2 regions of the Variovorax sp. PDC80 genome follow, and region 2 is predicted to be linked to the other one. Evidence: riboswitches for the same ligand, from Rfam matches in the RefSeq annotation. Region 2 holds a riboswitch; the other holds the start of a gene.
What was found. A riboswitch is a leader RNA that binds a small molecule or an ion and turns the genes downstream of it on or off. The one in region 2 is predicted to bind cobalamin.
Positions count from the first base shown of each region.

Region 1: linked by a shared signal. The riboswitch ahead of BM109_RS33675 (TonB-dependent receptor) and the one ahead of BM109_RS09620 (TonB-dependent receptor domain-containing protein) in region 2 are both predicted to bind cobalamin.

Region 1 covers NZ_FOWG01000015.1:91,989-96,145, forward strand. The annotation lists gene BM109_RS33670 (ABC transporter substrate-binding protein) at 1-326, opposite strand, end outside; gene BM109_RS33675 (TonB-dependent receptor) at 329-2,413, opposite strand; cobalamin riboswitch at 2,598-2,856, opposite strand; gene BM109_RS33680 (ATP-binding protein) at 2,931-4,157, opposite strand, start outside.
Region 2 covers NZ_FOWG01000002.1:877,347-881,503, forward strand. The annotation lists gene BM109_RS09615 (cobyrinic acid a,c-diamide synthase CobB) at 1-337, opposite strand, end outside; gene BM109_RS09620 (TonB-dependent receptor domain-containing protein) at 376-2,334, opposite strand; cobalamin riboswitch at 2,430-2,679, opposite strand; gene BM109_RS09625 (ClcB-like voltage-gated chloride channel protein) at 2,784-4,157, shown strand, end outside.

The sequences.
Region 1 (4,157 bases), on a different contig from region 2:
ACGAGCAGGTCGGGCCGGAAAGCGGCGACCGCCTCGGCCGAGTAGCCGAGCGCGCCGCCGATGCTGGGCTTGGCGCGCGCGTCCTCGGGCCAGCGCACGCGCCCGCCGATGGCCACCACGCGGTCGGCCAGGCCCAGGGCCCAGGCCAGCTCGACGTTGCTCGGGAACACCACGACGATGCGCCGCGGTGCGCGCGGCACGACGACGCGCCGGCCCAGCGCATCGACGAGCTCGCGTGGGAAGCCGCCCGATGGCGCCTCCTCGGCGCCCGCGGGCAGAACGGCCGTCATGCACACCATGCCGAGGATCGCGTCGCGCCGGTTCACGCTCAGAAGGTGTAGCGCGCGCGGGCGAACACCGTCCTCGGTGCGCCGGCGTTGCCGGCTTCCTGCGCCGACAGGTCGTCGGCGATGTAGTACTTGTTCGTTAGGTTGTTCACCCCGGCCTGCAGTGTGAGCGAAGGATTGACGCGATAGGCCACGGCGACGTTGAGCAGCAGGTAGCCGGGCAGCTTCTGCGGATTGACCGCATTGTCGCGGAGGTAGCGGCTGCCCACGTAGCTCGCGGTGCCGGTCACGGCCCAGGCGCCGTGCGCATAGGTCAGGCCCGCGCCCGCGATGTTGTGGGCCGACATGCGCACGCGGTAGCCGCCGAAGTTGGTGCTGCGCGCGCCGCTGTCGGTGTAGGTCTGGAAGTCCTTGAGCCGCGCGTCCTGCCAGGTGTAGTGCAGGTAGCCGTTCCAGCGCGGCGAGAGCTGGAACTGCAACTGGGTTTCGATGCCCTTGGTGCGCGAGGTCGCGTTGCTGAAGACGAAGGAGTCGGGGCCGTTGCGGTAGGAGCGCTGGCCGTCGATCTTCTCGGCCTCGAACAGGCTGAGCTGGTAGCTCCAGCGGTCGTCCGCGGCGCGGCCCTTCAGGCCCACTTCCTTGCTGCGCGTGATCTCGGGCCGCAGGATGTCGGGCACCACCACGCCGCCGCGCGTGTTGAGCGCCACGGCCTGCGGCCGGAAGCCTTCGCTCCAGTTCGCGAACACGGCGTGCGAGGAGGTATCGCCCTGCAGGAACAGCCAGTCCACGCCGGCGCGCGGGCTGGTGTGGCTGCCTTCCTGCGCCGAGATCACCTGCGTGCCCGTGCGGCCGAGCGTCTGCTCGAAGCGGTCGTGGCGCACGCCCAGCGTGAAGCCGACCGGGCCGTACTCGAAGCGGTCCTGCAGGTAGACGCTGCGCACCTCCTGGTCGAAGCGCGAGGAGGTGATGCTGCCGCGCACGCCGCGCGGATCGTTGCGCACGTTGCTCACGGGGATGCCGTAGAACGGTCCGCGGTAGGTGGGCGCGTTGCTGAAGCTCGGCGAATCGAGGCCCTGCCAGCCGCGCTCGAGGTTGAAGCCGGCCTGGAACTCGTTGCTCCAGCCCTTGCCCGCCATCAGGTGCGTGGCCGCGAGCTCGTGGTAGACGCCGCGGTCGGCGGTGTAGCTCTCGGAGTAGCCCTTGCTCACGGCCGCGGGCGGCGGAACGATGGTGATGCCGCCCGCGAAGAAGCGGTTGTAGCGCGCGAAGCTGCTCAGGTGGTTGATCGACCAGCCGGCGCCGAGCTCGAAGCGGTTCTTCCACGAGAAGGACTGGTAGTCGCCCGTGACGTAGGAGTCGGGAATGCCGTAGTTGTCGCGCGACGTGATGCCGAAGATCGGCTTGCCGTTGACCAGCGGCACGATCGAGCCGCGGTCGCCGCGCACGCGCGTGTCGTAGAGCTGGAAGCCGGTGGTCCAGTTGCGCGTGACGGCGAAGTCGCCGCCGACCAGCAGGGCCGACTGCGCGCGGCCGGCATCGCGCTGGAAGCCGTTGTAGTCGCTGTTGGCCACGCCGATGTAGAGGTTGCCGCGCTCGAAGTCCCAGCGGTAGCGCAGGCTGCCGTCGAGGCGGCCGTAGCTGCCGATGGTGGCCGTGAGGCTGCCGCCCGCGCGCTCGGGCTTCATGAAGAACTGCGCCACGCCGCCGATCGCGTTCTTGCCGTAGAGCGCCGAGGCCGGGCCCTTGATGAACTCGAGCCGGTCGACCAGGTCGGGCGCGATCAGCGTGATGTCGGCATTGCCCTGCAGCAGGCGCAGCGGCACGCCGTCCATCAGCACCAGCACGTCCTGCGTGTCGCGCAGGCCGCGGGTCTCGAAGCGCGAGTAGTAGTTGCCCTGCGTGCCGTACTGCAGGCCCGGCACGCTGCGCAGCGTGTCCTCGAGCGTGACGGCGCCCACCGCGTCGAGCTGCGCGCGTTCGACCGAATAGGTGGCGAAGGGCAGCCGCAGCGTGTCGGCTTCCTGGCGCGTGGCGGTGGAGATGGTCTTGCGGTCGCTGACGGTGGTGGGCGGCAGCGAACCGGCGCCCTCGGCGTCCTGCGCCGAAGCGACCGAGGCGAGCAGCATGACGCCGGATCCGATGAGGGCTTGGTGGGGTCTGACGCGACCGCGCCTGGAGATGTTGCGCACGTGGGCTTCCTTCGGGCCCGCGCTCCCGCGGGCCATGAGAACAAACCGGGCGCCGATGGATGCTGCAAGCGACCGGGTCCGCGCCCACGCGTGACCGGCCCGGCTTGCCTGCACTCCCGCAGCGACCGAACGAGGCGAAGGCCGGTATCCGGGCTTGCGGAGCGCAGCGAGGCATCGAGCGATGCTTCGCTGCCGCGATCCTCGCCTTCCCATGCCGAGGCACAGTGGCCGCCGGTGCCCGCGAAGGCATCGACTGTGAGGACCGCGAATCCGCCGACCGTTGCGGGGGCAGCGCAGGAATGGGGCCCTGTGGGGCTCGTCACCTGCTTCCCGTTTAACGCCGGTCGAGGGACCGGCGCACCTTCGCGCACGCCGGCTTGGGTGATGCTTTCGTTTGCATCGGCCGGCGGGGCGGATTATAGGAGCGGGTCTTGCGCCGCCTGGCGCGAAAAGCTCAGGGCGTGGGCGTGTGTGGCAGCCGCACCGTGAACACCACGTAGCCGTCGTCGTGCGCATAGCCGATGCTGCCGCGGTGCGAGCGCACGATGGCCTGCGCGATGTGCAGCCCCAGGCCCAGTCCGCCCTTGTTGCGCTCGTTGGGCACGCTGCGCTGCTTGAAGGCGCTGAACAGGTCGGGCACCAGCGCGGCATCGATCGGCGGCGCGCGGTTGGCCACGCTGAACACCACGTGCGCGTCGACCTGCTCGAGCCGGACGCGCACCGCCTCGCCGGGCAGGCCGTGGTGGCGCGCATTGCTCACGAGGTTGCCGATCAACTGCGCCATGCGGTCGGGGTCGGCCAGCACGGGCAGCGTCTTGGGCGCCTCCAGTTCGAGCTGCGAACCGGGGTAGGCGGTGCGCGACTCGTCGACCGCGTCTTCCAGCAGCCGCGCCAGGTCGATCTGCGCCGGCACCATCTGCAGGCCCATGCCGCTTTGCAGGCGCGAGGCATCGAGCACCTGGCCGATCAGCCGCGCCATGCGGCTGCTCGAGGTCTGGATGCGCTGGCCCAGCCGCGCGCCGGCGTTGCTGCCGTCGGGCAGGCTGCGTTCGAGCAGCTTGGCCGCCATCGTGATCGACTGCAGCGGGTCGCGCAGGTCGTGGCCGAGCACGGCCAGCAGCTCGGTGCGGGCCTTGTAGGTGTCGGCCAACCGCGCCGCGCTGGCGCGGATCAGCTCGTCGCGCAGCTGGCGCGCGAAGTCGAGGTCGTTGGCGCCCCAGGGCACGCTGGTGTCGCGCACCGTCTGCTTCCAGACGTCGAAGGAGCCGCGCGGCGTGAGCCGCGGCCCGAGCGGGCCGCTCACGTAATGCTTCTCGGGCTTGCCGCCCCAGCTGATGGTCTCGATCTGTTCCTTGCGCGCGAGCACCAGCCAGCCGTTGTCGATCGCATCGAAGCGCAGCGCGAGAAAGCCGCACCACACGCCGCCCAGCGAACGCAGGTTCTCGGGCAGTTGCTCGCGCTCGTGCAGCGCCACGATCTCGTCGCCGTTCTTCGACGCGGTGAGCCACTGCATCAGCGCCGCCGCGGCCTCGCGCGGCATGTCGCCTTCCACGTGCAGCCGCGACTGCTCGGCGATGACCGCCGCCTGCGCGTCGAAGGCATCGGCCAGCGGACGCGCCAGGCCGATCAGCGCGCTGAAGGTGTCCTCGGCATGCAGCACGGCCTCGATCAGCGAGCCGCG
Region 2 (4,157 bases):
GGGCGTCGATCACGGCCAGCACCGGCAGGCCGAAGCGCTGCGCCAGGTCGGCCGCGCTCGGCGTGCCGTCGAACAGGCCCATCACGCCCTCGACGATCAGCAGGTCCGACTCGGCCGCGGCCGCATGCAGCCGCGCGCGGCAGTCGGCCTCGCCGGTCATCCACAGGTCGAGCGAATGCACGGGCGCGCCGGTGGCGAGCCGCAGCCAGTGCGGGTCGAGGAAGTCGGGTCCGCACTTGAAGGCGCGCACGCGCCGGCCCTGGCGCGCATGCAGCCGCGCGAGCGCGGCGGCCACGGTGGTCTTGCCCTGCCCGGAGGCGGGCGCGGCCACGAGCACGGCGGCGCAGCTCGCCGCGCGATCAGGCAGGTGTTGGCTTACTGGGGCGTCCACTTCAATCCGACGTACGCGTTGCGGCCACCGGTGACGTAGCCGCGCGCGAGCATGTAGTCCTTGTCGCCCGCATTGTCGATGCGCGCGACCAGGTCGACGTCGCGCACGATCTTCGTGCTGGCCACGAGGTTCAGCAGCGTGTAGCCGCCGAGCGTGCGCGTGTTGGCCGCGTCGTCGTAGCGCTGGCTCGAGGTCTGCACCTCGGCGCCCAGCGTCCAGCCGCCGAGGCGCCAGTCGGCGCCCAGCGTGGCATAGCGCTTGGCGCGGCGCGCAAGCAGCTTGTCGGTCGCCAGGTCGCGCGGGTCCTGGAAGTCGAGCGAGGCGCGCAGCGTGACGTCGCCGATGCGGTGGCCGGCCGAGAGCGTCACGCCCTCGTAGCGCGCCCGCGCGGTGCTGCCGTAGCAGCCGAAGGACGAGGCGCAGCCCTTGGCGGTCGAGTCGAACACGATCAGGTTGCGCACCTGGTTGCGGTAGACCACGATGCCCGCGTTGGTCGGGCCGTCGGTGTACTTGAGGCCGAGCTCGACGTTGCGGCTCGACTCGGGCTGCAGGTCGGGCTTGCCGTATTCGCTGAAGCGCTGGTAGAGCGTGGGGGCGCGGAAGGCCGTGCCGGCCGACGCGGTCACGCGCAGCTTCGGCGTGATCGCGAAGCCGTAGGCGGCGCTGCCGGTGGTCTTGCCGCCGAACTCGCTGTCGTCGTCGTGGCGCACGTTGAGCTGCAGCGAATGCGGGCCCTGCACGAAGCCGTAGCCGAGCGAGACGGCATCCTGCGAACGCTTGCGCGCCAGGCCCTTGTCGGTGCTGCTGGTGGGCGCGTTCTCGAGCCGGTCCTCGCGGCGCTCGAGCGCGGCCGTCACCAGGTGCGGGCCGAAGCGCAGCTCGTTCTGGAACAGGTAGCCGCGCAGCCGGGTCTCGGTGCGGTAGTACGAGGGCATGGTGCTGTAGACCGACTGCGAATCGGTCACCTGCAGCCGCGTGCTGTAGACCTCGTTCCACTGCGCCGACCAGGTCAGGCCGCCGGTACGCAGCCGGTTGCGGCTCTGGTCGTCGAGGTAGTAGGCCGGCGGCTTGCTGCCGGACTTGGCGGCGTCGTAGCGCGCCTGCGTGTCGCTCGACAGCGCGGTGGCCTCGAGGCGCTGGCCGGGCGCGATCTGCCAGCCCAGGCGCACATTGCCCGAGGTGGTGTTGTAGCCGTCGCGATCGGGGCTGGTGAAGCCGTCCTTGGGCAAGGTGCGCTTCTCGAGCGGCTGGATGTTGAAGCCGCGGCTCTCCTCGTGGGCCACGCCGAACGAATAGTCGAAGGCATTGGCCTTGCCGCTGATCGCGGCCTCGGTGCGCGAAAGACCATGGCTGCCGAAGCCCACGCCGATCGAGGGCGACACGCCCTCCTCGCCGCGCTTGGTGAACAGCTGGATCACGCCGCCGATGGCGTCGGACCCGTAGACCGCGGCGGCCGGGCCGCGCAGCACCTCGATGCGGTCGATCTGCGCCAGCGGGATGCTTTCCCAGGCCGCGCCGCCGGTGGCCTGCGAGTCCACGCGCACGCCGTCGATGTAGACGGCGGTGAAGCGCGTCTCGGCGCCGCGGATGTAGACGCTGGTCGAGTTGCCCACGCCGCCGTTGCGCACGATCTGGATACCGGCCTGGCGCGCGAGCACGTCGGCCACGCCGGTGGATCCGCTGCGCTCGATGGTCTCGCGGTCGATCACCGAGACATCGGCCACCAGGTCCGACAGCGGCTGCGCGGTGCGGGTGGCGGTGACCACCGTCTCGCCGAGCACGCCGGGCTGTTGCTGTGCCGAAGCGACCGATGGCAGCTGGGCCAGCAGCAGGCCGCCGAAGGCCGGCACCAGGGCCAGCGGCAGGCCGGCCAGGCGCGCGCGCAAGGAGGACGCAGAAACGCGAGCGCGCGAACGGCGCGAGAAGGAAACGCAGGAAATCATGGAATGAGCGAACGAACGTCTATGCCCCTTGCCGGCCTCCCCGCCGGCGCCCGGGGCGCCATTGGCTCGTGCATGCATCGACGAAGCGAAGGGCATGCGCGAACCGCCTTGTTGGCCGGTATCCGGGCTGGCAGACCGGCCCTCGCCGCCTTCCCAGGCGCCTGTTTCAGGGCGCCCAGTGGCTCGTGTGGAGAGGGTGGCGCCTTGCGGCGCCGTCTGCTTGACCGTTGCGGGGGCAGCGCAGGCGGCTTCGGTGCCGGCGCGCGGCCGGTCCCTTCACTCCTGCTTCCCGTTGAACCGCGGCGCGTGAACCACGCCGCAGGCACCAACGGGCGAGATTCTAGGCGCTGCGCCACGCGCTTTAAGTCGAAAGTTGCGTGCGCCCGACGTTCGCCGCGTCCCGCGCACTAACATCGACAGGCTATGGGATGCCATCACCACCGCCCCGCATGACCCTGCGCTCCTCGCTGCTGCTGCGCCTGCGCTCCGCCCTGCAACGCCTGTTCGGCGTCTCGGGCTGGCAGTCGATGCTGCTGTGGTCCATCGTCGCCGGCCTGCTCGGCACGCTCGCGACCGAACTGTTCCGCGCCACGCTGCGCGGCTTCGAGCACCTGGTGCTCGGCCCCGGCGACAGCCTGGTCGCGATGGCGCGCGCGCTGCCGTGGTGGGCGCGCATCGCCTTCCCCGCCGCGGGCGGCCTGGTGGCCGGCGGGCTGCTCGTGCTCGCGAAGCGCGTCGCGGTGCGCAGCGCCACCTCCGACTACATGGAAGCGATCGTGCTCGGCGACGGCCGCATCCCGGTCACGCAGACGCTGGTGCGCAGCGCCTCCTCGCTCGTGAGCATCGGCACCGGCGGCTCGATCGGCCGCGAGGGCTCGATGGTGCAGCTCGCCGCATTGGCCGCCTCGCTGCTGGGCCGGGTGTTCCGCTTCCCGGTCGAGCGGCTGCGGCTGCTGGTGGCCTGCGGCGCGGCGGCCGGCCTCACGGCCGCGTACAACGCGCCGATCGCGGGCGCCTTCTTCGTCGCCGAGATCGTGCTCGGCTCGATCGTGATGGAGAGCGTGGGCCCGATCCTGATCGCGGCGGTGGTCGCCAACATCGTGATGCGCGCCCTGCCCGGCTACCAGCCGCCCTACCAGATGCCGGTGTTCCCCGAGCTGCATGGCGCCGAGATCCCGCTGTTCGCGCTGCTCGGCGTGCTGCTGGGCTTCGCGGCCGCGGGCTTCCTGCGCGCGCTGCAGGGCAGCCGGGCGCTGTTCGCGCGGCTGCCGTTCGCGCTGCCGTGGCGGCTCGCGCTCGGCGGGCTCGCGATGGGGCTGGTGTCGGTGCCCTGGCCCGAGGTCTGGGGCAATGGCTACAGCGTGGTCAACGCGGTGCTGCACACGCCCTGGACCTGGACCCTGATCGCGATGGTGCTCGCGGCCAAGCTGGTCGCCACGCTGGCCACGGCCGGCTCGGGCGCGGTGGGCGGCGTGTTCACGCCCGCGCTGTTCTTCGGCTGCATGGTGGGCGCGCTGTTCGGCCATGCCGCGCAGGCGCTGTGGCCGCATGCGGTGTCGGCGCCCTCGGCCTACGCGGTGGTGGGCATGGGCGCCTTTCTCGCGGGCGCGACGCAGGCGCCGCTGATGGCGATCCTCATGATCTTCGAGATGACGCTCAACTACCAGGTGATGCTGCCGCTGATGCTGGCCGGCGTGATCGCCTATTTCGTCGCGCGCTCGGCCAATGCGGGCTCGATGTACGAGATCACGCTGCGCCGGCGCGAGCAGCAGGACGAGCAGTTGCGGCTGCGCGCGCTGCACATCCGAGACCTGGTGCAGCCG